Regions from separate parts of the Paenibacillus sp. FSL P2-0089 genome, predicted to be linked through region 1. Evidence: predicted binding sites of a transcription regulator. Region 1 holds the regulator's gene; each other region holds the start of a gene.
What was found. Region 1 encodes LexA, which represses DNA repair genes until DNA is damaged. Its sites were predicted from a motif close to CGAACATATGTTCG; they were not measured.

Region 1 (5,565 bases):
AGGCTAATGCTTAAGTCCGTTATTGCCTTCTTCATGCTCCGGATTGTCCACAATTTCGATGGTATCAAGCTGGGCCCGAAAGTTAGTGCGGATATTCCCCAGGTACATCTCGCGGAGCTTGGCACGTTCAGCCAGTTCCTCGTCATTCAGGCCGCCGTTCTTAGCTTTGCGTGCCAATTCATTGATGCGTGCGACCAATTCGTCAATATTCAATACGTTTCCCTCCCTCTAAATTCATTTTAACTTTGCCATGAGAAAAAGAGCTTGTCAAGGTCTACCCCCTGAAAGCTCTCACAGTCGATCATTAGTCTGACATATTCCTTCAGTATAAAGGTAAAGTCAGAATATCTCCGGCCTTAATGCCGCTGTTCTCCAAATGATTCGTCTTCATTATTCCTTCTATATATACGGCAGTCTTCATGTCCTCAGGCTTGTTGCTTAACGCAATACTCCATAAGGTATCTCCGCGTTCGACTACGATCCGTTTATCCGGCTTCAGTGAAGAGACCGAACCGGCAAAAACATTCCCCACCACAGTGAATCCCGAAATAACAAGCATCAGCACCAGGACCAGCTTCATCAGGCTGACCTGACGGAATAGTGATGAGAGCGCAGCGAGACTATGAAGAATCCCGTCCTTGATCTTGGTTACATAACTATAAGCAGTTGGATTACCGGGAGCGGACACCTTGATATCCTCATTATTGTAGATGCTGTTGTATGTACTATACTTTAACATGATCATCATCCTCCAAACACATGTTCTTGCTTTCGAAAATAATATAACACGAACATGTGTTTCGATCAATAGTTTTTTCGGAACATTTGTTCTCTTTATTTTCATTCTCTTATTTTCCTCATTTTAGAACTTATGTTTGTACGAACGGAAGTTCTATGTTATAATTTTCCCAAACATAGTATATGGGGTTGATACCGATGTCAAAGATTTCTAGTCGTCAGCTGGCGATCCTGGAATTTATACGTAATGAAGTCCGCAGCAAGGGTTATCCTCCGTCCGTCCGCGAGATTGGCGAGGCTGTCGGCCTGGCCTCCAGCTCTACCGTGCATGGTCACTTGGACCGGCTTGAGAAGAAGGGCCTGATCCGGCGTGACCCAACGAAACCGCGTGCCATTGAATTACTCGGCCAGGAAGATTCAGAGAATGTGCATCAATTTGTCCAGACCGTTACCCGCATCCCGGTCGTGGGTAAGGTTACAGCTGGTGTTCCTATTACAGCTACAGAGAATATTGAGGATTACTTCCCATTGCCTGCTCATTATGTAGGCGATAACAAGGTATTTATGCTATCTGTTCTTGGTGACAGTATGGTGGATGCCGGAATTATGAACGGGGATTATGTCATCGTGCGCCAGCAGCAGACTGCCGACAACGGCGATATTGTTGTAGCGATGACCGAAGAAGATGAAGCAACTGTCAAGACCTTCTACAAGGAACGGGATCATATCAGGCTGCAGCCGGAGAATCCGGCGTACGAGCCTCTCCGCCTCAACCGCGTTACGATTTTGGGCCGGGTCATCGGATTATTCCGCGATATCCACTAATCTACTCCCCGCTTAAGAACAGGCTGCTCCGCACCATGCGAAGCAGCCTGTTTTATGTTCATTTTACTTCGTGTAGTGGCCAAAAAGCCGAATGCAAACATTTGTTCTCATTCGGCTTTTTGGCCACTTTTTCTGTGAACCGCTGCTCAGCTCCGCACATATCCTGTTACAAAGGAGTGCTGATCTGTATGCCCAATTACCGAATTATCGTCGATCTGTCACAGCGCATGCTGTACCTGCTGGATAATGACGTTGTCACCAGAGGCTTCCCTGTCGGCATCGGCAAAATGTTAACCGTCTCGCCTGTAGGCGAATACACCATCATTAACAAACAGCCCAATCCGGGCGGTCCGTTCGGTGCCTTCTGGATGGGACTGTCCAAACCGCATTACGGCATCCACGGAACCAATGACCCATCCTCCATCGGCCACATGGTCTCACACGGCTGTATTCGTATGTATAACGCAGATGTTCTGGCTCTAGCCGCCCTCGTTCCCATAGGTACACGTGTCACCATCCGGGAATAGGAAAGTCGCAAAAACCCTTGAGACGCCAGATTGCGTCCCAAGGGTTCCTGTGACTCATATGAATTAGAGCGGATACAGACTACAGCACACTTCTCAACAGACGGATAGCCACCGTATTCAAACGGATGGCCTCGCGGATCGATTCTCTGGCTGCCAGCAGTTCTCTTCTGGCCCGCGAACCTCTAGGCACTCTGCGCAGATTCTCATTGATTTCTTCCAGTCTCTCCAGCAGAATTGCCCGCTGTGTCAGCAGGACATTAATGGCTCTGCGAATCCGGTTACGTTCTCTTTGGCTCATCTGTACACCTCTTTTACACTTGGATAGTATAAGAGATGCCAAGAATGGCTCCAAAGATTGTGTGATTCGGCAGTAATGTTAGTTAGAGCTGCAGGTAGTGGGCAGCGAATCTGCTTACTTTTTGTTCAATCGTACCCGGAATTCAAATTCATCGCGTCTATAAGTCATTCCGGCCAGCACAATGTACTCCGGTGTCCATTTCTGTACAGGTCCGGCATAATCAGCAATCACATGCGGTTTGCCATCAACCAGCTGAACGACGTAGACCTGTACCTGTGCCAGTGCGGCAGCGAATAGATCAGCATCACTGGACAGTACTTTATAAGCCGTATTCAACTTCGTTCCTCCTTGTTCCACAACCATATTAAAGATTCCGTCTCGAATCTATTCAATTATACCGGGTCATGGAACAATATGTAAACCATATTTACAGCTTAATAAACAGGATTTTGAACAATCCGATATACTTCTTCGTGGCCCCGCCATCCCGGGTAAAAAAATTGGTATTCTTAAGGTCCGGTACACTGAATACAGAAAACAAAATGTAGTTATCCCTCACGGTCAAAGACTCAATTACAGGCTGGGCCACCTGCTTGGTAATTCCGTCGCCTATTTCCTGACCGAGCGTATTTTCCAGATTCTTTACAGAATATTCACTGAATGCTTCCTTTCCCGGATTCGTAACCGCCATCACAATCAGAACAAGGATAAGGACCAGAAACGACTTACCGCCCGATCTCCTGCGGACTCTGCGTGCAGGGCTTGGCGTATCATAACGCGAATTCATTCTTTTCCCCCTCTACTACAGAATATATAGTATCTCTAGCAACATGACCCCCAGCGGATTCAATATCATCCGGTACACGAACAGCATCCCACTGCCAATACCACTGCCCCCGATATCAACGCTGCTCCAATCCCACAACGGCAGAGCCGGCGCATCCAGCCCATATTGCTCCATGATCCTAGCTTGGGTCTCCGCTGGCACAGCCGCTCCTTCCGCCCCAGCCACCGGACCTATCAACGCCAGGATGAGCATCAGCGAAAGTATAATCTTATATGTATTCTTCATCATCCGCTCCCATGTCTGCCACTAGGATTCTCTTCTGGTTAAGTATATAGGAGATGGAATAGTATGTAAAATGAAGTGGATTGATCTGGAATTATAATTCCTTTATATTATGATGTAAGGGCTTTGCTTAGTCCTCATCTTCAATCTCTCCCCCACACTTTAATATTGGGAGAGTTTTTTATTTAGGAGGTAAATGTATGAATGGAAATAAAGTTATCATCATTCTTCTGTCCATATCCATACTGGGTATACTCCTTTACTTCGGAATAGCTTATGGACTGCTATGGTATGCCTTCCGGTCCTCGGTTCCCATTGAAGACTAATCTAAGACTTCACTATTTAAGTGATGTTATCGTGGAGAGTTTACTTACAATCAAATATTCCCCCTAAAGGAAGAATATATAGGAAGCATCGGGTGATCATTTGAAGAAATACAACAGATCTGAAAAAGTCATTATTGGAGTGCTACTTGGTATGACTGCTGGGCTAGCTTTAGGAGGCCTGTTCTTTTGGTATGTCTTCAGCACAATATAAAATAATCTCCTCGCGCTCAGGGTGGGGACTGTCACCTCTCTATTTATGGCGACTTTTTGTTTATTCATGGCATAAAAAAAGAAGCCAGGAAAAGCTTCCTGACCTTCGGTATTAGTTCATACTTCTATGGATTAATAATATCATTGGTTTTATTCGGGGTTACTACGGATTTATGAATTTATATTTTAATGGATTTTCTATAGACTGGTTTCTTCAACTCATTTAATGGGACAATATCAATAGTGTTATCGGTATCATCAATTCTAACTACCGCTTGTCCTTCATGAAAATCAAATATTGTGCCAGAACGCCCATCCCGAGTTTTAACACTATCACCTTTCTCAAAAAAAGTTGTCTTGTTATCATTGTTATCATTGTTTATATAGTATGTTATTCTGTTATCTTTATCGTTTTCAATTGCATTTATCCTAGAATACAATTGTTTAATTGAATCTAGTATCAGTGATGTATCCTGACTAATTTCAGTTTGGTGTACTTTTGCGGGAGATATTCCAAGCAATGATACAATTGAATTTATGTGTTTCTTTTCTCCGTTGACAAAAGCATTATAAGTTGAAGTAAGCGCATCGCTAAGAGCATCAATCGATACCCCAACCGTGTCTATTCTCAATGTATGATCATATTCCACATCTCTAAGACTTGAAATATCGAATATTCTTGAAGTGATATCATCCTTTATTAAGACAGTAGGAAGTTCGAAGGCTTGTCGAATACCCAATTCATACATCACGTTTGGATTTTTAGCACTTAAATCACAGATAACCATATCAGCATTATAAATTTGTTGCAGTATATCAAGGATGATTAGGTTTGATGATTTTGTATCATCAGCTCGCGAAGCCTTGAAACCCGCTTTTACACATGCTGGAATAATGAGATGTTTATATACTCTATCAAAATGTCCTGCACCATACTCCGGAATATCTGCAATAGGCATCATTACAAAGCATTTAATAGGTTCTCTTTTTTCTTCTTTTAATGCTTCTTCCAATTAAATTCCCCCTCCAAATAAAATATTCCATTTTTAACCTCGCTTTATTGTAACACCTCCAATACTAGGAAGCATACATGTTTATTGCCTCCTGATAGTCACGCCACCAATGGACGGAACCATGATATGTTCAGGTGCTTCGACCATAAATTCTCCAAAGGTAAGCACGTAAGCGTCAGCTCGGTCGGGGGACTTGAGTCCGCGCTTCTTCATATCGTCCTTACTCTCCAGAATCATCTTCCCTTTTGAAGTCATACGCCACTTCCTTGTAGCCAATTGAGAGATCAAGGTATCATCGTCTGGTAATTGCATGACTCCAGGATCTCCATTGATGAAGTTGGTCAGATTAGTTTCCAAGTCCGTCCTGATGGACTGCCACATCTCCGTGACTAGGTTAGCGCAATACTCATCCAGCGATGATGAACCGTTGTTAACCGGCACCACTTCCCAGCCATAAACTTCTTCTTTGATCACTTCAATAAGACGATCCGTAACGCTGCCGACTCCGGTATCATCGACATTGAATTTAACATATTCAATTTCCGGGTGCTGCTGAAGC
Region 2 (5,565 bases), 1.4 Mb from region 1:
TCCACAGACTGCCTTCCGGCTTCGTTTCGGGTACAGGTCTTGTGCTCACAGCTTCTCTCCTCCTTTGCGGGACAGCAGATCCCAGATCACTTCTTTGCCCGGCTTACTTAGAATGTTATAGCTATTGCCCTCCACCGCTTCATCGAACTGGCAGACGGGACGGAAGGAGCAGAAGGTACAGGCCGTTTCCTGCTGGATACGATAAGGCTGTATCGTCACATCCCCCTCCGTAATGCTGGTCCCGATCTCCGAGATCGTGCTGCGCACCGAGGAACGCAGCTGCCCCCACTGCTCTGGGGTAGCTACAGATGCGCTGCTATAGAAGCTGCCGTCACTCTTCAGCGCTACCGGAACAATAGAGGAATACCCTTTGTCTAGTGTGGTATCCATCAGCGATACTACCTCACGGTCGGCGGTCAGCAGGCCCTTCATCTTGAAGCGCTTCATCAGCTCCTGCTCTGCCTGCTCCCGGTTCATTCCGTTGGCTGAGGTCAGGAGCGGATCATGAACGTGGAAATAGAGCGCCCCGGCAGGCAGTGCTTCCTGGCCCAGCCATTGCTCGGAATAGGTCAGCAGCACATCAAGGTAAGTCAGCATCTGTAGCGACAACCCATAGTAGACCTCATGCAGCTTGAGATCCTTCTGGCTTGATTTGTAGTCGATCACCCGCAGCAGAATCCCCTGCTCCCCTTCAGCCTTATCCACCCGGTCAATCCGGCCGACCACCTCCATAACACAGCCGTTCGGCAGTGTAATTCTCAGCGGAGGCAGCTCCTGGCCCGGGCCAAAATCCAGCTCCAGCCCGACCGGCTCAAAACTCCCGCGCCGCGAATGCTCCCCGAGGATGACCGAAGCGCGGCCGACAATATTCTTCAGCTTGCGCGAGATATAGCCGTAGCGCTTGCTGCTCATCAGAATCTCTCCCTGTAACAGCGGAGACAGCTTATCCACTGTCGCCCCTGCCTCACGGCGGCATTCCTCCGCAGTCATGCTGCCCCAGCTGCGGCCTTGCTCCTGCAGCCGCTTCGCCATTTCACTAAGGGCCGCATGGAAAAGCTGCCCGATATCCGGAGCTTGGAGCTTATAGAGCTGGCGCTCCTTCAGCCTCAGTCCGTAGGAAGCGAAATGAGAGAAGGAGCAGGCAACGAACCGCTCCATTCGTGACACGCTTCCGCGCAGCGTAGAGCCGCCATACAGGCGCAGGCTGGTCTCCTTCTTCAGCCGTATGCCTTCATTGCGGTAGAACAGCGAGCCGAGCAGCCGCTCCAGCTTCAGCTTCATGGACAGATCCGCATGGCGGTATTCCGCTGCCTGTTCATCCGCAGGCTTGTCTGCACCCTGCTCCGCCGCAAACCAGTTATAGACCTCCCACCACATGCCGGGGATCTCTGCCCCTTGACGCCACTGGCGGAGCTGAAGCAGCAGCATGCGGAGCGTCTGCTCAGGATGGCCGATGAAGTCCATATGGACAGCGTCGTCATCATTGCCGCTCTGCGGGAAGCCTGAGAGGAATTGTTCATCTAACTGCTGCGCGAACATTCCCTGCAGCTGGCGGATAACCTCCGAGGGCAGCAGCGCCTTCCCCTCATCGTCAGCTACAGCATAGCTGATCCACAGCTTTTTGCTGGCCGTCGTAAGCGCATTGTAGATCAGGAAACGTTCATCCAGCAGCTTCCGGGATGAGCCCGGCGCAAGCTCCATACCGGACTTCTCCAGCATAAGCCGTTCCCCTTCGGACAGAATGCCGTCTTCCTTGAACTGTGCCGGAACCACTCCTTCGTTGAAACCGAGCAGGAAGGCGTACTTCACCCCCGACACCCGGGTACGGTCCATCGTACCTACCAGCACCTGGTCAAGTGCGGGCGGGACGAGCCCCATTTTAAGCTCAGCCAGCCCGGTCTCCAGCACCCCGGCGAACAGGCTGAAATCTATCCGTTCCTTGCCCATCATCTCGGCAATCTGGTCCAGCAGACCCAGAACAGCGCCCCAGAGCTGGCTATGCTCCCGGGCGGCTTCCGGGCGGCCTTGCTTCAGTGACTCCGCTCCCATCCCTTCGAGCTTCCGTGCCGCTTCCGTATCCTCCAGCAGCAGATATACCGCCCGGCATAGCTCCAGACCGCTGCGGCTGGCTTTGATTCTCTGCTCAAATGCCTGCAGCGGTCCTGTAATCGCACTCCGGCAGGCTTCCATTCTGGATAGCATGGCTTCATCTACAGCCTCACTGCCCTCCAGGGAGAGGCGCGGAATCCCCTTCCAGGAGCGCCCGTCCGTCCAGCGATAGCCGTGAATGCCGCAGGCCAACACATAGTTCTCCAACTCATCCATATCGGCACGGGTAATGTTTCCGTCCAGCGGGAGCAGCAGCTCTGTCTTCACGCAGCGGAACACATCTTCATAACGCCAGCGGCGGCGGACGACATCGAGAGCGGAGCGGATGAATTCCACCAGCGGATGATGCAGCTCACTCTGCTTCTGGTCCAGGAAGAACGGAACGCCGAAGTCCTGAAATAACGGGGCAATCAGCGGCTCATAATCAGCCATATTGCGCATGAATACCGCCATTTCCCCATATTTGGCCCCCGATTCTCTGGCCAGGGCCTGCATCTCGCGCAGCACGCCCTCCACCTCGGTGCGGCGTGAAGCCCCAGCCCGGATGCTGATGGCTTCCTTCACCTGTTCAGCCGGTCCCGTCCAGGGATGCCGGCGCTGTAATCCGCGCTCCAGATGAGCGAGTACGGGAGCGTCCTTGAACCTTGGCAGGACGGGCGGAGCCAGCAGCTCATCCCATACGGTAAGTCCCATCTCCTCCGCTATTCCCCGCAGCTTAATGTAAGTAACCGCCGCCGGATGGAACAGCTCCAGCTCATGAGGGGCAACGCCCGGCGGATGGATCCGGTCCAGTGTGAGCGCAATGGTCATTGTGTCCGCGTACTGCATCAGCTCACGCAAGACAATGAATTCCTGGTTGCTGAAGCCGTGGAAGCCGTCCACCCAGATCTCGGCGCCGCGGATATAGGCAGAGTCCGCAATATGCTCAGCCAGTTCGGCCAGTCTGTCCTCTTCATCTATATAGAGCTGTGACATCTCCTGGTCCAGCTCGCTGAAGACGAGATGCAGATCATCCAGCTTCCCGGCCAGAATAGGGCTGCCCAGCGTGGCATCCCGCATTCTGCCGATCTGCTCCTCCAGGTCTCCGGCTCCAAGACAGCAGCGCTTAAGCTCTGTGTGCAGACTGCTGAGCCGCTCCACAAATCCCGGCCGGTCCGAGGAAGCCCCGAACAGCTTCAGCTCCTCCTTGCGCTTGCTGATAATCTTGTAGATCAGCATCTTCTTGCCTTCTTCACTGATAGGCAGACTTGCGCTGCCGCCGGTCTCCTGCTTCACCCGGTAGGCAAGCCGCGAGAAGCTGAGCGTCTGGGCGCGCAGACTCCCCTTCACGCCGCCCGCCGCCAGCAGTCCCCGTTCCGCTCCGAATGATCCTTGCTCGGGAACAAGTATAATGATTGGGGCCCCAAGCGGCTCTGCCTTCAGCCTGGAGGATACCCGCTCCCATATTGTAGTCGTCTTGCCGCTGCCCGAGCGGCCGATGATGAAGTTAACCGTCATTTCAGCAGACTCCTTCCGTTGAACCCTGGCACTCTATGCGACACCAGAATCTATGAAACTTCTCGTCTCAATAGTATAGCATACCTCCACCGCCCGCTCCAGAACGTACGTTTGCCATTGTTTGCAAATGCAGAAATAAAGAAGACTCTCCCTGAGCCGTGCAAGCGGCGGGCGGAAGAGTCTGAATAAATCATGTCAATTAGGTTCAAGGCTAACAGTTACTGCTGCAACTCCTCCCAAGTGAAGGGCAAGACAGGGATAGTTGTAGAATGTACACTTAAAAGCAGCGGAACAGCATACTTTTCTCGTATAGCTGTAGTCTGTGCAACTAAATCTGCCCAAAGAGGCAAGAACCGGCAATGCGTGAATATTTTATTGTACGAAATACACCTAAACAGGTAATCGATTCGACATCGGATGTTTTAGTTGTACAAAGTGCATTTAAGCCTATCGCAGCCGGAAAACGGCCAGCGGAGAAGTCTTATCTGCTAATATTCTTATCTTTAATAACTTCCAGCACAAAATGCTTATTCCTTCCGCTCCGTCCAGCCCAGGGTGTCCGGGCCGATTACAATGGTGCCGCTCGCATCTCCGTATACATAGGACAGCTCGACCCGCCGCCGCTCCGCATCCACCACGCAGGTGCTCACGTGTAGCGGACCGCTGTTGTCCGCCTTATCGCCGGGTAGACACAGGGTCAGAATTCCAGCCTTACCGGACCAAGCCGCCCGGCCCTCGATTACCGGAATCTCCGATTTGGAGCCGTAGACCTCCGATACCCAGCCCTGCTCCTTACTCACCGTGAACTGTTCATCCTTCAGGCCGCTGGTCATCCAGCTCATATTCAGCTTCACTGTAGAGCCGGGATAGACCACGGTTGCTGTAGGCTGTGCGGCTCCGGCTGCGACTTCGGGTTCTCCGGCTCCGGTCACGGCTTCTCCAGCCGCTCCGGCTCCGGAAGACAGCTCCAGCACCGCCTCCGGGTGCAGATGGAACCGCTGCTCCAGCTCATGCTCGCCATCCGCCTCCAGCCAGTCGGCAATCAGCAACAGCGGCACCTCCACGCCCAGCAGCACCCAGCGCCGGTGCATTACCGGACCGGGAAGACGGATGTATCCGTTATGCGCGGCATCAATGAAGTGGTAACGGCTGTTGCTCTCCCAGCGGAAGGTGCTGGCCTTAGCCACAGGCTCGCCCCATTGCTGGGTAGAGATATACGGCGTCTGATCCAACCCGTCTATGGTAATAGTGTTGTGTGCCCGGGTGCTTTTGAAATAACGGCGCCATTCCCCTTCCTCATAGGTGTACCTCCCGGTATCGGTGAAGAGCAATTGCCCGTTCCACATCCACTCCAGATTCAGCGCATCGGCATGACCGTGCGCTCCGCCCATCTCTGCGGCATCGAAGAACAGATACTGCTGCGGGTCCCGCATCACATAATACCCGGTCTGCACAAAAGCCACGCTGCTCACCGAAGGCGCAGACTCCGCCTGAAGCTGCACACACCGCTCATACGCCTCGGCTCCCAGCAGCCAGAGGCATTCTGCATTGCCCGTGCCGCGTCCGACCAGTGCATCATCCTTCAGAATGGCGCCCAGCAGCGTCAGCCGCTGCCGGCCGCTGCTGATCCAGTCGGAATCGCCGATCCCGGTGGACTGGTGATCCGGGCGGACCAGCGCTTCGGTGAACGCGGCCATCTTGCGGAGCTGCCCGCCGTACCAGGCGGAGAACGGGTGGCAGGATAACGCGCCCAGCAGATAAGGCGTTCCGAACATCTCAATGGCCGCATCATGATAATGGGTGGTCAGCTCAATCTGAATCCCTTCCGGCCCGACCTGATGCAAAAGGCACAGCTCCAGGCGCTCCCCGGCCAGTTGCCGCCAATACGGTGCGCGCGGATGCTCATGATGGAAGACAGCAATCATATAGAGGCCCTGCATATGCATAATCGCATGATTG
Region 3 (5,565 bases), 1.3 Mb from region 1:
GTCACCCTCTGGGAGATCATGTTCCAGCGGTACACCGTCTATCATCAGCTGCACAATCTGCTGTGGGTGTGGAGTCCGAATGCCAAGAACAAGAATAGTGAGGAGCCGGCGAAGTATTATCCGGGCAGCGGCAGAGTGGATGTGCTGGCAGCGGATATTTTCGAGGGGGATTACAAGGTAAGCCATCATGATACGCTCTGGGATCTGGGGCGCGGCAAGCTGATCGCCATCGGCGAGAACGGGGAGCTTCCTCCGCCAGCTGTGCTGGCAGGCACGCAGAACAAATGGAGCTATCAGATGACCTGGGGCAAGATGCTGTACGAGCGCAATAAGGATGCAGTAATTCAAGCTTTTATGAAGAATAGTGCCGTGTTCTCCAGAGATGATTATTCGGCCAAGGCGGCGGCGTATGCTTCTTCAGGAGGGGTACTCCCCAAGCCGGGCCTCTATGGGCAGTATTATAACAATATTACGCTTAGCGGCACGCCTGCCCTCACCCGGACAGATGCCAATATTAACTTCGCCTGGAGGCAGGCGGCGCCTGATCCGGCCGTTCACGCAGATCTGTTCTCCGTACGCTGGAGCGGCCAAATAAGCGCTGCCTACAGTGAGACCTACACGATCTATTCGTATTCAGATGACGGAATCCGGGTATGGATTGACGGGAAGCTGGTTATTGACAGCTGGATTAAGCAGAGCGGGCAGGAGCGGCAAGGCACAGTGAGTCTGATTGCAGGGAAGCTGCATGAGCTGAAGGTGGAGTACTATGAGAACCAGGGGGATGCGCGGGCGGTACTGATGTGGGAGAGCCCCAGCCAGGCCAAAGGCGTAATTCCGGCAGGAGCCCTCTACCTTCCATAACCAAGTGTAACGAAGCGTCAGATATGCTCGCGGTAGCTGATGTTGTTGGCGATTTTCTCGTCACGGACGGCTTGGCGCAGGATATCCTTGACAGCTTGAACCTTACGGATTCTATAGAAGGGGAGCTGTGGAGATGAAGCATCATCCGACAAAATGATCAGCGTCCCGATGCCCAGCATACGCTGCATAACCGACTGGGTGACAGAGAAATCATTGACCCGCAACAGCTCGATTTCTTCGACATCCTTGCCGATCAGTCCGCTCTTCACCATAATCCGCTGGGACGTAATCGTATACTTGGTGGTATTCAGTCCTATCAACCCCTTGAGACGGTCGGAGATGCCGGCAGGCTTGCCCTGCCATAATTCTTTTTCGGGACCGGAGCTATGGCCAGCCGCCGGACGGCGTGCTGCTGCCGGAGAACCGACCTCTTCTGTACCTGCTCCGCATTCCCCGCAGAATTTGGCACCTTCCTTGTATTCCGCACCACATGCTGTGCAATAAGCCATAATAATCTTCCTCTCCTTGAACAGATAAATTCATTATAGTATAACAGGAATTGCCAGTCATCAACGGGTTATGGACCGCCGTTTCTCCCTATGAATACGCTTAACTGCTGACATATGTTTCATTGCGCCGAATTTTACATTAATTTCATTTGCACTTAACAAAAATCGATATTATTCTGTTAAGTGGAGGGATCTTAACTATGAGACAAGCTTTACTTGCAGGACTGCTAGTGGCCGTCATGATACTCAGTGCCTGCGGCAATAACAGTGCTGAACCGGCGTCCCCGGAGGAGGTACAGGAGACGGTACAGAACTTTTACAATGAAATGTCGAAATTCGACGAAATGGGCAAATCCTCGCTAGAGAACTTCAACACCACGCTAACCTCTTATTCCACCGGACAAGCGACAGACAAAGAATTCGAGAAGGCTGTGGACAGCTTCCAGGATACCGCATCTCAGCTTGCAGATCATGTGAACGATATCAAGATTGCGGGTGGCCTGCCGGATACGATCGAGAAGCTGCTTAGAGATTCGGTGATCGCTTTCCAGAGTGCCTATCAGATCAAGGAGAAGGCTTCCAAGGGCGCAGTATCGCCCGATGTGACCGCTGAGGAATTCAACACGATGAATGAGCAGGCGGACGTAGCGATGCTCTATGGCATCTCCAAGCTGAATGAAGCCAGAGAAGCCGCCGGACTGATTGATAAGGAGCAAGCCGTACCAGGAACCGTATCAGATGCAGGCACAGATGCCAAGCAGGAACCGGGTGCTGGAAGCGCTGGGACTTCGTCAGTGAAATAAGCAGAGACAAGACTTGTTATACGCCAAAGGATTCAGATGAAGACGCTGTACAGCATTACTGTAGGCGTCTTTTTGCTGTGGATTGAATTATTGGCCCAATCTTTTTGAGAAGTACTTAGGGGCCTCCCTGAAACCTTGTCTTTCATAAAATGTATGAGCCTCTATTCTTCTGGCATGACAATGAACCTGGATACTGGCACATCCTCTTCGGGTGGCGGAAGCTGAAGCGGATTCCACTAATTCCTGTCCAATTCCCTTACTTCTAACTGAGGAATCCACAACCAGATAACTAATGGAGGCGATATCTCCTCTCATGCCCAGTTGCGGGATATAATGCAGGGAAAGACAGGCGATAACACATCCTTCCGCTTCATAGACCATTAACTCCTCATTAGGGTCAGCAAGAAGTCTTTCTATATTCTCTTTCATATAAAGCCCGGTATCCGGGTAACCTAATTGCGTCAATAGTCTGGAAATACCCTCTCGATCCTCCACATTTGCAGCTCTAATCATAAATATCATCTCCGTCCTTTCTACCCCGTTCCCCTAATGATGGCATTAAATTAGCGAAACAACTAGAACCACGGGATGGCTGTTTTCATGCAGGTGTGGTGCTATTTCAACCCTTTATTATAATCAGCTAAAGCCCTCCTTCTGCGTCCTTGCTCTGACATTAATTTCTGCTTGCCTAACAAGCTGAATCGCGGATATAATACAAACATACGTTCGGTTTATGGGCGGAAAGATGATGTAGTCCGGGTAATTAACAACGAGTGGGGGAATAGCAATGGGCAAGAAGCTTGAAGCGGGCGGTCTGCGGGAGAGCAACCGAATCATGTTGACGGAGCATAAGGGCGGGATCAGGAGGGACGAACGGGAGACCTGGCATAGCCTGAGGCCGGTGCTGGATGAGCAGAAGCTGGAGGAGATTGAGCATACGCTGGCCTTATCGCTGCGGAGTCATGTGCGGGTAACGCTGGTGCTGTATGGTCCTCAGGAGCAGGTGAAGCTGAGCGGGTTCGTGACCTCCATTCACACCCACTCGCGTGAATTCAAGCTGCAGTGGGCGGAGGAATGGAAGTGGCTGCTTGTAGATGACATTGTGGAGGCTTATATTGTCTAAAAGGTAACCTCTTTGCCTGGGATCAGCACGGCACGCTTCATTTACTTGCTGCGGTGTCCATCTGTCTTCTCATAGGCAATCAGCGTGACCTCCGGGTTCCCGGTCATCCGGGCAATCTCCGATTCCGCCTGGCGGATTACCTCCACCACATCCTCCTGATCGCTAAGCGGGGCTATTCTGTAGCTGTCGCTGTGTATCTCCATGTTCATCCCCCTTTCCGTTAGAATGACCTGACTTGCGGTCTGCATTCTTATTCTGGCCTGTAGGCGCACAGTTCATCCGGGGAGATAGGACGCTGCACAGCTCATTTTGTGAAAAAAACGGTCATTGGTGCAAGCAATCCGGCCTAAGCGGGCATTTACTATACCAGGGGGTGAGTAGATGCTTACTTTAGAGCAGGTCAAGCAGAAGTCGGCCGCAAGGCTGGCGAAGCTGCATCCGGCCGTACTGGCCGGGGCGAACGAGCTGATTAGACGGAGCTATAACCGGGGGGTGCAGATCCTCATTACGCAGGGCATGCGCACGATAGCGCAGCAGAATGAGCTATATGCTCAAGGGAGAACCAAGAAGGGCGACATTGTAACCAATGCCCGAGGAGGCGACAGCTACCATAATTACGGACTGGCAATAGACTTTGCGCTGCTCCTGCCGGATGGCAGGAATGTGTCCTGGGATATGAAACGTGACGGGGATGGCGACAAGGTGGCAGACTGGCAAGAGGTGGTGCAGGAGGGGAAGAAGCTGGGGTTCGAATGGGGCGGGGACTGGACCTCCTTCAAGGATTACGCTCATCTGCAGATGAGCTTCGGCCTTAGCATCCAGGACCTGAAGGCAGGCAGACGGCCGACTGCCCAGCAGAGTGCAGCCGCACTAAGCTATATAACCGGAGGTGAGCCAGAGGTGAACAAGGATATCCCGGTAAATATTACGCTCAATGGAAAGAAGCTGACGACCGGCGTCATGGACGATGCGGTAACCTATGCGCCTGTACGTGCGATTGCGGAAGCACTTGGAGCCAAGGTCACGTATAATGCGTCCAGCAAGACCGTGAACATTGTGAAGGAATAACTTCTCTGCATAGATGCTGTCCCGGATGGGGAAATTATCAGCGAGTAACCACATCCATGAAGGGGGCACAACATTTTGAACAAGCTGATTACAAGTCTTGCCTGCGGTACGGTCCTGTCCATGAGTCTGCTCGGAGCAGGTGACATCTCCGCAGCAGCGCCGGGCGGTATGACAACTACGACTCCGGGCGTTATGAGCACAACCGCTCCGGGCATGCACAGCACAACGACTGACGGCCGAATGGGCAACATGGGAAATATGGGCAATCTGGATGACCGTATGATGGACAGCCGGGGCAATACCATGATGAATGAGACCAGAGATTCGATGCACAAGACCGAATCCATCATGAAGGACAAAATCCGTACCGGCGACAACAGCTCCGTCTCCCCGCTGTCCAACAATAACACAACGGGCCGCTACCGGGCACAGAGCACAACCACCACAAGCAACACCCGAAACGGCTCCAACTGGGGCTGGCTCGGTCTCGTCGGCCTCCTAGGTCTGGCCGGCATGCGCAGCAGAACCGGTGAGCGTGACCGCCACTAGTCTGAGCAGCGCAGGGCAGAACGGATCTGATCAGATCCGATTCGGTAAGACGAGCAAAAGGCCCGCGTCAGTCTCGGCTGAGCGGGCTGTTTGCTGCGTCTGCAGCAATATTAAAAAAAGGAATTGCGTATCCCCCGGATACATGATATTATATTTCTTGTCGCGTTAGTTCGCGCATCATAACATGCCGGGGTGGCGGAACAGGCAGACGCACAGGACTTAAAATCCTGCGAAGGGTGACCTTCGTACGGGTTCGACCCCCGTCCTCGGCACTAGAATGAAAACCTTGAGAAATCAAGGTTTTTTTATTTGGATTACTTTCAAAAGTATATGTAGAACACTTATTTAGTGCACAGGATTTATCCTGTTATTTACTGAGTTTTGTCAGGAAAGATACTCAATTCATTGGCTAGCACTTCTTCCCCGGTTAACACCTCTACCATGATGCCTGCTCCCAAGCGAAACCCATATTTGAATATAGATGCCTCCTCTGAAAATCGCTCCTTCCAAATCTCCTTCATTTATAAAGTGCTTTGTGTTCAACCATAAGTTATCTATACTGGCTAAATCCACGTTGTATACTCTATAAAGAATAACGTTTTTCATTGATGGCGGATTTGATAGAGTGTGTTGCTTAGCTAGGTCAAGTTCT
Region 4 (5,565 bases), 150 kb from region 1:
GTCAACCCGGATGAGCTGATGGAGGAGCACGGCAATGTGCCTGCTGCTCCCGTCGATACTACCATGGAGACCGTGATTCAGAAGCGCAGCCGCAAGCCTGAAACGGAGCGTAACGCCAAGTGGCTCCCGACCTTGCTGATGTGGACCTTCCCGGTGCTGATTCTGGTGGTCATCTACTTATATGCCTCTTCCACGATGAATAATGATTCGCCGGAGAAAGCGGATAATGCAAGCATGACTACCGCGACGCAAGATCCGGCTAAGGCTAAGCCTTCTCCTACTGCCGCTGGAGGCGGTGCAGTGCCTTCAGCGACAGCGGATGCGGCAGCTACACCTGATGCAGGAGCCGCGGCAACCACTGCGCCTGCTGCAACTCCAGAGCCGTCTCCATCGGCTTCTCCGGGTGCTGTCACCGTTACTCAGGACCGTAAATCGGGCAAGACAACGATCTATAAGGTCTCCGCGCCTGCCGGAAGCCAGGTTCAGGTCGTGATTGCCTCAACCGGAGTCAGCTGGCTTGAAGTGTACAAGGGCGAGAACTCCAAGGGGGAGAAGCTCAGCTTCGGGAACACTAAGGCCGGCGATAATCTCAGCTTCACGCTGGACAGCGAAGGCATGTATATCAAATCGGGATATTCACCGGCTACCGCGATTTCGGTCAACGGACAGGCTATTACCGACGGCAAAACCTCCTCGCGTCTGCTGCTTGAACTGGACAGCGGTACGGACGGCGCTGCTGGCGGGAGTACTACCGGAGAATAATACATCCGATGTATAGTCTTTGGCGGATTGGAGAACCTAGAAGTGTTTAACAGTTCTCTCGCCAAAGTGAGGTGTATTCTCTCATGACCGTCAGCTGGATTGTAACAGGGCTTGGCATTATTGTCAGTCTCCTGGGGTATTATTTGACACCGGGCGCCTGGGGATATGGTATTCTGGGCTTTGGACTGGCACATGTTCTGCTGGGGATTCTGGATATGTTCCGGGCTCCTGCACGCAGCAGATAATATTTAGAGGTGAGCGTCTCCTGGACAGGTTCCGGGAGGCGTGTTTTTAGGTGCACTCTTTTCCAGTATTAGACTTAAGAGCCCCTATCTCATATAATAGGAACAGACTAATTGGAAGTAAAGGATGTGGAACCATGAGTTCAGAAAGTTCATTTGATATCGTATCCAAGATGGATATGCAGGAGCTGACCAATGCGGTTCATCAAACCGAGAAGGAAATTGATAACCGGTTTGATTTCAAGAACAGCAAGAGCAGCCTGAAGCTGGAGAAGGATGCGCTTGTCATCGCCTCAGAGGATGAATACAAGCTGAATGCAGTTATTGATATCCTCCAGACCAAGATGGTGAAGCGGGGAATCACGCTGAAGAATATGGATTTCGGCAAAGTGGAGCCGGCTTCGCTCGGCACGGTGCGCCAGCGGCTGGGACTGCGGCAAGGGATAGACCAGGAGAATGCGAAGAAGATCAATATTCTGATCCGCGATTCCAAGCTGAAGGTTAAGAGCACGATCCAGGGTGATCAGATCCGTGTGACTGGCAAAAGCCGCGACGATCTCCAGCAGATTATCCAGCTTTTACGCAAGGCTGATTTGCCGCTTGATTTACAGTTTAACAATTTAAAGTAAGATCATGTGCCCCGCAGTGTATACTTACCTTACTTGCGGGGTGCTTCATGTTTTTTTGACACTTATTTATGGCTATAATATACTAGCTAAGCAGTTTTGAAGAAAATGCTGGAATACCGGATTCGTATGGACTAGGGGAGGAAACTTCAGTGAATTTACCCAACCGCATCACATTAGCACGTATTTGCCTTATCCCAATCATGATGTTTTTTCTGCTGGTGGACTTCAGCTTCTATCCGGAACCGATACATTGGGGCTCCTTTCAGCTTTCAATTAATCACTTGGTCGCGGCAGTTATTTTTCTGCTGGCAGCCAGTACCGATGGAATTGACGGTTACATAGCCAGAAAATATAACATGGTCACCAATCTGGGCAAGCTGCTCGATCCGCTTGCGGATAAGCTGCTGGTCTCGGCCGTGCTGATCTCGCTGGTCGAGCTGGGAAGATGCGATTCCTGGATTGCCATTGTCATCATCAGCCGCGAGTTTGCCGTGACCGGCCTGCGCCAGGTGGCACTGCTGGAAGGGAAGGTAGTGGCTGCAAGCAAATGGGGAAAGGTAAAAACAGTGATTCAGATTGTTGCTATTTCCCTGCTGCTGCTTAACAATTTCCCGTTCCAGTTCGTCAGCATCCCTGTGGATGACATTGCCATCTGGGCGGCAGCCATCATTACCATTTACTCTGGCATTGATTATTTCGTGAAGAATAAGGATCTGCTGGATTTGAACAAAGCCTGAGAGGCTGGAACAGGCTTAACCTTGCAGGATACCTACAATCAGGAGGAGAACGTCAGCTATGAAAGCAGAGATTATTGCCGTTGGAACAGAACTTTTACTTGGACAAATCGTGAACAGCAATGCCCAGTTTCTTTCAGTCGAGCTGGCTGCATTAGGCATTGACGTTTATTTTCAGACCGTTGTGGGAGATAACAAAAACCGCCTTCTGGAAGCGATCCGGATTGCTCAGAGCCGGGCGGATGTTATATTGTTCACGGGCGGCATTGGTCCGACCGAGGATGATCTGACCAAGGATGCGCTGGCTGCGGCGCTTGGCCGGACCCTGCACATCGACCAGCTGGCCATGGATCATGTGCAGCGCTTCTTCGATGACCGCAAGATTGTAATGACTGAGAATAACCGCAAGCAGGCGCTTGTTATTGAAGGGACGACTCCTCTGTCCAATGATACCGGCCTTGCGGTAGGGATTGCTTTTGCAGAAGAAGACAAATATTATATCGTGCTGCCCGGCCCGCCCCGGGAGATGAAGCCGATGTTCACGGATAAGGCCAAGCCATGGCTTCAGCAGCATGCACTTACTGATGAAATGCCGCTCTACTCGAAGATGCTGAAGTTCGCCGGGATTGGCGAGTCGCTGCTGGAGGACAAGCTGATTGAACTGATCCGCAGCCAGAGCGATCCAACGATTGCCCCGTATGCCAAGGAAGGCGAAGTGACCGTGCGTATCTCCACCAAGGCGCCGTCCGAGCGGGAAGCTATGGTCAAGCTCGATGCTCTGGAGAAGACGATTGCGGACATTCTGCCGGAGAATCTGTATGCCAACATCGATGTGCCGCTGGAGCAGCTGATTGTGGACTGGATGGCGGATGCGGGACTCACTCTGAGTGCTGCCGAGAGCTGTACAGGCGGTCTGCTGATGGAGAGCATTACGAATATTCCGGGCAGCGCCTCCATGTTTGCCGGAGGAATCGTGTGTTATTCCAATGATATTAAGAAGAAACTGCTGAATGTGCCTTCCGCCATGCTTGAAGGTCCGGATGCCCCGGGAGCGGTGAGCCGCGAGGTTGCGGAGGTACTGGCTGAGCAGGTGCGTATGATCGGTGACACGGACTTCGGCTTATCGGTTACTGGTGTAGCCGGACCGGGATATTCTGAGCGCAAGCCGGTGGGTCTTGTGTTCGTAGGACTGGCTGAGCGGGGCTGCAAGACAGAGGTATATGAGCTGAATCTGAAGGGCACCCGTGAGAACATCCGGCTGCGTACCGTCAAGGCGCTGCTGTACCGGTTGTGGCGCCGCCTGGAAGAACGCAAGGTTGCTACTCCGCTGGAAGGCTCGGCCTTGCAATAACTGTACGGGCCGGTATATAATTCATGTATACGGAAGAACCGTGGCTTGAGCGATCATGCTGCGGTTTTTTGTTTTATATTAGGTATAACAAATTATCCTATGGCTGTTCCTATTAACGTAAGAAGCGGAAGAGAAGCACCTGCTGAGTTTTGCATCCGGAAGGAGGCCTGCATCTTACAATAAAAGGGATTGTTATCCCCGGGAGCAAAAAAAACGAATGTATGTTCTAAAAAAGACTTGGCAAGCCCTTCAAAACACGTTATGATAATACTATAAACAGTGAAGGAAGTGGTCTGATTGTCAGATCGTCGTGCAGCGCTTGATATGGCGCTTCGTCAAATAGAAAAACAATTCGGTAAAGGTTCGGTAATGAAACTGGGAGAATCCACTCACATGAAAGTGGAAGTTGTACCTAGCGGATCTTTGGCACTTGATATTGCACTAGGTATTGGCGGACTTCCCAAAGGACGTATTATTGAAGTATATGGACCGGAATCTTCCGGTAAGACGACGGTTGCACTTCATGCGATCGCTGAAGTACAGAAGCAGGGCGGACAAGCTGCCTTCATCGATGCTGAGCATGCGCTTGATCCCAAGTATGCCAAGGCGCTTGGCGTTAACATTGATGAACTGCTGCTGTCCCAGCCTGATACGGGTGAACAGGCCCTGGAAATCGCTGAAGCGCTTGTACGCAGCGGAGCAGTAGACATCATTGTAGTTGACTCTGTAGCAGCACTTGTGCCGAAGGCAGAAATTGAAGGCGATATGGGTGATTCCCACGTAGGTTTGCAGGCCCGTCTGATGTCCCAGGCCTTGCGGAAGCTGTCTGGTGCCATTAACAAATCCAACACTATTGCGATCTTCATCAACCAGCTTCGTGAGAAGATCGGCGTAATGTTCGGTAACCCTGAGACCACTCCGGGTGGGCGCGCTCTGAAGTTCTACTCCTCTGTCCGTCTGGATGTGCGCCGGGTAGAGAGTATCAAGATGGGTAACGATGTCGTGGGTAACCGCACGAAGATCAAGGTTGTGAAGAACAAGGTAGCGCCTCCGTTCAAGCAAGCGGATGTAGATATCATGTACGGCGAAGGAATCTCCAGAGAGGGAAGCCTTGTGGATATCGGTACGGAGATGGATATTGTCAACAAGAGCGGTGCCTGGTATTCCTATGAAGGCGAACGTCTGGGTCAAGGACGGGAGAATTCCAAGCAGTTCCTGAAGGAACATCAGGATATTGCTCTGCTGATCGAGAACAAGATCCGTGAGGCAAGTAATCTCACGACTCTGGTAGAGGCACCATCTGAAGCGGCTGTGGCTGCGGAGCAAGAGGAAGAAGAGAAGCTGCTGCTTGAGATTGAGTAATTAAGTACTCCTCTACTTCTAATTGAATAATGAAGTCAAGATGGATAGGCGCCCTGTGAAGATATAACAGGGTGCCTTTTCGTAAATATTTCAGCTTAAGTAGGTGAATGGCAGGATGGTTATCCAATTGGATGAGGAATTCGAAGAACAGGATGAGCAGCAGGTGCTGGCGGATTTCCCGGCAGATCAAGAGCTGGTAATTACAAAGGTAGAGCGGCTTAAGAAGTCTAATTATCGTTATCTAATCCATTTCGGAGACTACAACATGACTGTTCATGAAGATGTCATGATTAAATACCGGATGATTACCGGGAGTGCTTTTGTAAAAGCGGATCTGGAGGATATCGTTGCCGCAGACGAGCGCCAGCGGGCGTATGTGGAGGGGCTTAGGTATCTGGAGCGCAAGCCCAGAACCGCACAGGAGATGGCCCGCCGTTTAAGGGAGAAGGAAATAGGGGAGACTGTTATTGCCGAAGTTCTGCTCC

Region 2: addB (helicase-exonuclease AddAB subunit AddB) is a predicted target of LexA. The motif match lies at 3,707-3,720, and genes of this name have one in related genera.
Region 3: NST69_RS22195 (YolD-like family protein) is a predicted target of LexA. The motif match lies at 2,889-2,902, and genes of this name have one in related genera.
Region 4: recA (recombinase RecA) is a predicted target of LexA. The motif match lies at 3,933-3,946, and genes of this name have one in related genera.

What each region holds. Positions count from the first base shown of each region.
Region 1 is NZ_CP152006.1:4,000,858-4,006,422, forward strand. Features, by position in the region: gene NST69_RS16540 (DUF896 domain-containing protein) at 4-213, opposite strand; gene NST69_RS16545 (LysM peptidoglycan-binding domain-containing protein) at 323-739, opposite strand; gene lexA (transcriptional repressor LexA) at 937-1,563, shown strand; gene NST69_RS16555 (L,D-transpeptidase) at 1,752-2,090, shown strand; gene NST69_RS16560 (hypothetical protein) at 2,170-2,388, opposite strand; gene NST69_RS16565 (hypothetical protein) at 2,503-2,724, opposite strand; gene NST69_RS16570 (hypothetical protein) at 2,816-3,175, opposite strand; gene NST69_RS16575 (hypothetical protein) at 3,191-3,463, opposite strand; gene NST69_RS16580 (hypothetical protein) at 3,658-3,783, shown strand; gene NST69_RS16585 (hypothetical protein) at 4,173-5,006, opposite strand; gene NST69_RS16590 (hypothetical protein) at 5,088-5,565, opposite strand, start outside.
Region 2 is NZ_CP152006.1:5,450,117-5,455,681, forward strand. Features, by position in the region: gene NST69_RS22840 (UvrD-helicase domain-containing protein) at 1-49, opposite strand, end outside; gene addB (helicase-exonuclease AddAB subunit AddB) at 46-3,606, opposite strand; gene NST69_RS22850 (alginate lyase family protein) at 4,134-5,565, opposite strand, start outside.
Region 3 is NZ_CP152006.1:5,309,404-5,314,968, reverse strand. Features, by position in the region: gene NST69_RS22215 (glycosyl hydrolase) at 1-861, shown strand, start outside; gene NST69_RS22210 (PH domain-containing protein) at 879-1,370, opposite strand; gene NST69_RS22205 (hypothetical protein) at 1,571-2,173, shown strand; gene NST69_RS22200 (GNAT family N-acetyltransferase) at 2,261-2,686, opposite strand; gene NST69_RS22195 (YolD-like family protein) at 2,961-3,296, shown strand; gene NST69_RS22190 (hypothetical protein) at 3,338-3,499, opposite strand; gene NST69_RS22185 (M15 family metallopeptidase) at 3,678-4,364, shown strand; gene NST69_RS22180 (WGxxGxxG family protein) at 4,440-4,913, shown strand; tRNA gene NST69_RS22175 (tRNA-Leu) at 5,100-5,185, shown strand.
Region 4 is NZ_CP152006.1:4,151,285-4,156,849, reverse strand. Features, by position in the region: gene NST69_RS17240 (RodZ domain-containing protein) at 1-762, shown strand, start outside; gene NST69_RS17235 (hypothetical protein) at 846-1,007, shown strand; gene NST69_RS17230 (YajQ family cyclic di-GMP-binding protein) at 1,142-1,633, shown strand; gene pgsA (CDP-diacylglycerol--glycerol-3-phosphate 3-phosphatidyltransferase) at 1,783-2,370, shown strand; gene NST69_RS17220 (competence/damage-inducible protein A) at 2,429-3,718, shown strand; gene recA (recombinase RecA) at 4,016-5,080, shown strand; gene NST69_RS17210 (RecX family transcriptional regulator) at 5,196-5,565, shown strand, end outside.